2 regions of the Colwellia sp. 6_MG-2023 genome follow, and region 2 is predicted to be linked to the other one. Evidence: predicted binding sites of a transcription regulator. Region 2 holds the regulator's gene; the other holds the start of a gene.
What was found. The regulator FNR, encoded in region 2, switches genes on or off when oxygen is low (the NO sensors DNR and NnrR bind a similar motif). The targets are predictions, from matches to a motif close to TTGATCTAGATCAA.
Positions count from the first base shown of each region.

Region 1: hemN (oxygen-independent coproporphyrinogen III oxidase) is a predicted target of FNR. The motif match lies at 1,695-1,708, and genes of this name have one in related genera.

Region 1 covers NZ_JAUOPP010000018.1:96,078-99,507, forward strand. The annotation lists gene Q4503_RS12485 (VOC family protein) at 1-382, shown strand, start outside; gene yihI (Der GTPase-activating protein YihI) at 510-1,097, shown strand; gene Q4503_RS12495 (DUF2489 domain-containing protein) at 1,121-1,624, shown strand; gene hemN (oxygen-independent coproporphyrinogen III oxidase) at 1,781-3,151, shown strand; gene Q4503_RS12505 (gamma-glutamyltransferase family protein) at 3,335-3,430, opposite strand, start outside.
Region 2 covers NZ_JAUOPP010000006.1:62,478-65,907, reverse strand. The annotation lists gene ccoS (cbb3-type cytochrome oxidase assembly protein CcoS) at 1-119, shown strand, start outside; gene Q4503_RS05665 (sulfite exporter TauE/SafE family protein) at 155-892, shown strand; gene fnr (fumarate/nitrate reduction transcriptional regulator Fnr) at 973-1,692, shown strand; gene uspE (universal stress protein UspE) at 1,845-2,783, shown strand; gene ttcA (tRNA 2-thiocytidine(32) synthetase TtcA) at 2,974-3,430, shown strand, end outside.

The DNA of each region.
Region 1 (3,430 bases), on a different contig from region 2:
TCCCTACATGCATATCTTTTTAGATGCTGGCAATGAAAACGTGCTCGCTTTTTTTGAAATTCCCAACTCGCCTGATATGGGACGAGATGAAAATACACCGGCTTGGGTACAACATTTAGCCTTACGTATTGAAAGTGTTGAAGCACTCATTTCAGCAAAAAAAACATTGGAAAGTAAAGGTGTCGATGTTTTAGGGCCAGTCAATCATGGGGTGTTTAAGTCAATTTATTTTTTTGATCCTAACGGGCATCGTTTAGAGTTAGCTGCTAACACAGGTACGCCAGAGCAATATAAAGAATTGAATCGTGTGGGTTATGATATGGTTGAAGAGTGGTCGAAAACCAAAAAAGCACCACGACATGCCGCTTGGTTGCATGAATAAAAGCAGTTAGAAAAGCACATTATTCAAAACCATTCATACGGTTATCCAAAACTAGAAACTATCCATTACTTTTTAACGGTTAATGGCGTAAAATAGCGCAATTAATCGTTAAAAAAGTATCATATTCATGTCTCGTACAAAAAAATCTAGAAAACCAGGTGGCGCGCCAACAGCGAAAGCCAAATTAAGTAAAGTTGAATTATCTAATATTGAAAAAAGAGTGCGTAAAAAAACAGGTAAAAAGCCGGGTAACCGTCAACAAGAAGCACAGCTAGATAATAATTTAGAGCAAAAGGCTAATCTGAATAAAGATCCTCGCATTGGCAGTAAAAAAGCTATCGATTTAGGCGCTCCTGTTAAGCCAGCTAAAAATGAGCCAGTTAAAGCTAAAGTAAAAACCAGTAAACCGAAACAAGATCCTATTGCCGCATTACGTTCTGTAAATGATGATACTGATGTGGAGCTTAGTTTAGCGCAAGAATTAGCTAATATTGAAGAAGATGAGCAGTTACAAGTTATTTTGGCTAAACAAGAAGATGGTATCGATTTAACGCACGAAGAAGTTAACTACTTTAACAACATGATGGAACGTCATGAAGAAATAAGCGCTGAATTAGATGATGAAGAAGACGAAATCATCAACACGAGCATTAGCTCTGAAGAAGATTTATGGGATAAGTTAGACAATTCCACTTTACCTGATTCAACTAAATAACATAATAGCTAAGGTTAATGAATATGAATCCCTACTGGTTTATTGCCGTTGTTGTTGCGGTAATTATCGTTTTAAGCTTAGCATTTTATGCAGGTAAATTGTTGAAACAATTGAGTGTACAAAAACGCGCCCAACAGCAAAATGAACTACTGCGTCAGCAAGCCTTAGCTAAGCATGATGATAAAATACTTGCTAGTGTGCAAATCATTGTACGTGCTATGCAAGAAGAGCAGTGTGATTTTAGTGAGGGATGTTGGCGTTTGTCAGTATTACTTGATTCTTTAAAATTGAGCAGTGAATTATCCCAACAATTTCCTGCGATATTTCAACAATATGAAGAAATAAAGCACCTTTCAATTCTTGGTGATAGAAAAAAACTCGATAAAAAACAGCGGATGAAAGAAGATTATCAACGTATGACTAGTGAAGCAAAATTACATGATGATATTGTGACAGATCTTGGCTTATTGAAACAGTATGTCACAGAAAGAATCAGTGCCTTAAAGGCTTCAAATTCAGTTACGTAACTACAGACATTAATGTGGGTTATTTAACATAAGAAGCAAGTTTAAATAACTTACACATTTCGATCATTGCTTGTGTTGAATCAATAAACTCGAAATTAATCTAAGTATAATACGCGTTATTAATCGCTTTAGCTTAGATAAATTACGGGTAACATCATGCAAGCAAGTCAATTTTTCGATCATCAATTACTCAGTAAATATAACACCAGCGGCCCTAGATATACCTCATATCCTACTGCGTTAGAGTTTAATGATGAGTTCAAGCATGATGACTTTATTCAAGCGGTAAAAGATTCATCTAACCGTGAATTATCGCTATATGTGCACATTCCTTTTTGTCATACCCTTTGTTATTACTGTGGTTGCAATAAAGTAATTACTCGCCACCGTGATAAAGCTGATATATACCTTGATTATTTAGCGCAAGAAATTGCCCTACAAGCCCCATTATTTAATGAGTATAAAGTTAAACAGCTACACTGGGGTGGTGGTACACCAAGCTTTTTAACACATAAACAAATTACAACCTTGGTGACACTATTAAAAGAAAAATTCGATTTTTCTGATGAATTAGAAATGAGTATTGAGATTGATCCTCGCGAAATTCAGATGGATTTAGCCGAACACTTATTTTCATTAGGATTCAACCGGTTAAGCTTAGGTGTACAAGATTTAGATTTAAAAGTACAAAAAGCAATAAACCGTGTGCAGTCAACCGAGTTTATTGGTGAATTTATTGGTCATGCAAAAGCGGTAGGTTTTCAGTCTGTTAATGTCGATTTAATTTATGGTTTACCGCATCAAACCTTAGAAAACTTCAAAAATACTTTAGACAAAGTGCACGAGTGGAACGTTGATCGTATTTCATTGTTCAGCTATGCCCATTTACCAAGTCGCTTTGCTGCACAGCGTAAGTTACGTGATGAATGGCTGCCTGATGTAAAACTAAAATTTGCCTTAATGAAGTTATCAATAGAAACACTTTGTAGTTATGGCTACGATTTTATTGGTATGGATCATTTCGCTAAATCGAATGATGAGCTTTCTGTTGCTCAACGTGATGGTACTTTGCATCGTAATTTTCAAGGTTATACTACCAAAGGCGGTTGTGATTTACTGGGGCTTGGCGTGTCATCGATCAGCAATATTGGACGTTCGTTTGGTCAAAATACTAAAGACTTAAAAAGCTATTATAACGCGATTGAAAGCCAACAACATGCACTTGAGCGTGGCGTTAGTTTAACTGACGATGATATTTTACGTGGTGAAGTTATTCGAGAGTTAATGTGTAACCTTTATGTTAGCAAAGTAAAGATTAGTGAAAAATATAATATCAACTTTGATGACTATTTTGCTGAAGATTTACCGTTATTAACATCATTTATTGAAGACGGTTTAGTTGAAAATAATGTGAAAGAAATTAAAGTTGAGCAAAAAGCTCGATTACTTATCCGTAATATTTGTATGAGCTTTGATGCCTATATGAAAAAGCATATTAACCAACAACGTTTTTCTCGGGTTATTTAACTTAGCCAAGTATCATGTTTTAAAGTTAACACTTGTATAAAACTGAAAGAAAAAGCCTGATAAAGAATCAGGCTTTGCAATGAGAGTGCATATATAATCAAATGCTTGGTAACTAACGTTATCTATAATTCGCTTTATTTAGTTTCTAAGTTAGTTAATCGAAGTTAGTTAAGGAAAGCAGCTTTAAAGTGTTCCTATTACGCCTTCTCGTCGCTTGTCTGCTGCACCTTTGAGTGTGCCATCAGGCTTGCGCATAATCACACTTAATCCTGAATTTTC
Region 2 (3,430 bases):
AAACTGAACAGTTTGATGACCTTGAAAAAGAAGGTATGAGTATTCTTTTTGATAATAAAGAGGATGATAAAACAACCAAACAAAGTAGTGATAAACCTGACAGTACAAATCATGGCTAACAAAGTCAGCAGTTCTCATAACGGTAACTAACTCAATGAACCTAGACTTATTCTCCGCATTTGTAATAGGATTACTTGGCTCAGGGCATTGTATTGTGATGTGCGGTGGGATTACCACCATGCTCACTTCAGCCCTTCCTGAGTCAAATAAATATAATAATCAAATACCTGTTAATAATCAGAGACCTATTAAGCACTCAACAGCATCCTCAATTACTCGTAGTAAAACCGCCTTAGTAATTTTATACAATATTGGTCGTATTTCTTCCTATGCTTTTATCGGCGCAATTGTGGGATTTACCGGCTCTATCGCGGCAAAAAATATTGGAATGCCACTTGCTGGTCTACGGTTAATTTCGGCAACCTTTATGATCTTACTTGGTTTATATTTAGGTCAGTGGTTGATGTGGTTAAATCGAATAGAAGCCCTAGGTAAGCATTTATGGCGTTACATATCACCTTTAGCCAGTAAAGCCATCCCTGTAAATTCACCAATAAAAGCACTTACTCTTGGCGCCATTTGGGGCTGGTTACCTTGCGGATTAGTCTACTCAACCTTAACTTGGGCACTGGCAAGCGGTAGCATATATACTGGGGCGAGTATTATGTTCTTTTTTGGCTTAGGTACTCTTCCCGCACTGTTAACTCTTTCTATTGGGTTTAGTAGCATTAAAAATACTTTAACTAAACCATCGTTCAAAAAGATAATGGCGTTAGTACTAATAACCTTTGGTATTTATAGTTTTATTGTTGCATACCACCAGATGTTCTAATACCATAGCATTATCCTAGAAATTAGAGTAAATACATAAATGAAAATTTACCCTATTCCTATAAAATAAATGAGTAGCCTATGTTAAATAATAGTTCCCCTGGTGCACAGCATATTAACTGTCAAAACTGTAGTGTTAGTGAACTTTGTCTACCTTTTACCTTAAATGATCAAGAACTTAATACGCTTGATCAAATTATTGATCGTAAACGTCCTTTCCACAAAGGTGATAAAATATTCACTGATGGTCAAGAAATGCAGGCGCTTTATGCTATTCGTTCTGGTACATTTAAAACTTTTACCGTTAATGAACAAGGTGAAGAACAAATCACTGGCTTTCACTTAGCTGGAGATTTACTAGGATTTGACGCTATTGCCGAATCAGAACATAAAAGTTTTGCTCAAGCTTTAGAAACATCGATGATATGTGAAATTCCTTACGATAATTTAGATACTTTATCTAATACTATGCCAAAACTTAAGAAACAAGTTTTACGCTTAATGAGTAACGAGATTAGAACCGATCAAGAAATGCTTACGTTGTTGAACAGAAAGAATGCCGAACAACGTGTTGCTACTTTTTTAGTCAGCTTAAGCAAACGCTATCGTGCCAGAGGTTTATCAGCCAATGAATTTCGCCTTACAATGACACGAAGCGATATTGGTAATTACATTGGACTTACCGTTGAAACAATCAGCCGTTTATTAAATCGTTTTCATAAAACAGGCTTAATTAAGGTTGATGGTAAACTTATTACTATCATAAACCTCAATGAACTTGTTAATTGTGCCGAACTTTAGCTCCTCAAAGGCTTTCTAGCGTTATAATTTATAATGCTTGTTTTAAATCCCTTATACTTTGATTTAAAACAAGCATTAATCTCACACTTTTGATATAAATTACTTAAGCTTTAATAAAGTTTAACCAATGTATAACAACAGGGAGAATTATCATGAAAACCTATCAAAAAATTCTAGTCGTTATCGACCCATCAACTGATGAACAAAAAGCATTACAAAGAGCAATAGACTTAGCTGCCAATATTAAAGCAAGTGGCGGTCAGGTGGAAGTAACTGCTTTTCTAAGTATCTTTGACTTCTCTTATGAGATGACTACTATCCTTTCCAACGATGATCGTGGCGCTATGCGACAATCTGTTATTAAAGATAAAGAGCTTTGGCTAGAAGGTATTATAAGTAATTTAAAGCCTGATATTGATATTAGTAACTTAGTTGTTTGGCATAATCGCCCTTTTGAATCTATTATTGAACAAGTAATCCAAAATAATTACGATCTAGTCATTAAAGGGACTCATCAACATGACAAATTCAAATCGGTAATTTTTACTCCTACTGATTGGCATATATTGCGTAAATGTCCATGTCCAGTATTATTAGTAAAAGAGCATGAATGGCCAAGCAATGGGAACATACTTGCAGCAATTAATGTCGGAAGTGATGAAACAGAGCACAATTCACTTAATAATAAAATTACTAAAGAAGCAAAAAAATTAGCACAGCTGATTCAAGGAAACGTTCATTTAGTAAATTCATTTCCTGGCACACCTGTTAACATTGCAATTGAAATACCAGAGTTTAACTCTAGTGAATACAATAATACTATGCTGCAACATCATAAAAAGTCGATGGCAGCACATGCGACTGAATTTGAAATTGATATCACTAACACTCACGTTGAAGAAGGCTTACCTGAAAGAGTCATTGAAGAAGTCGCGGATAAAATTGATGCTGAGCTAGTTGTGCTAGGCACAATAGGCCGAACGGGTATTTCTGCAGCATTAATTGGTAATACCGCAGAGCATGTCATTGACCAACTTAACTGTGATGTACTTGCGCTAAAACCTGAAGGTTATGTGTCTCCGCTACAGTAAAAGTATTTTCTCATACTGAAATCAAAGACTGAAAGAGGTATGTAACCTTTTTCAGTCTTTATTAAGCTAATATAACGTCGAAATAATCCCCTTTCAAACAACTTTAATACCACTTTAAACTTTTAACCTATGATAGAATTTACCATCGAAAATATAATATCTAATGTGATTAAGTGGTAAGTAGTTTTTAATGAATACTCAACAAGCTATTAGCAATAAGCTAGAAAAAAAAATCAGACACCTAACAGGCAAAGCCGTTTCTGATTACAACATGATTGAAGAAGGCGATAAAATTCTTTGTGCCATAAGTGGAGGTAAAGATTCTTTCGTAATGCTTGACATCCTTTTACACTTAAAACGTGTAGCGCCCATTAAATTTGACGTTATAGCTGTCAATCTCGATCAAAAACAGCCTGGCTTTCCTGAACATATACTACCTAATTACCTCGAAGAAAAAGGCATTGACTACTACATTATTGATAAAGACACCTACTCAGTAGTAAAACAAAAAGTACCTGAAGGAAAAACAACGTGCGCTTTATGTTCAAGACTCAGAAGAGGATCATTATATGGTTTTGCTGAAAAGATTGGTGCAACAAAAATAGCATTAGGTCATCATATGGATGACATCGTTGAAACCTTAATGA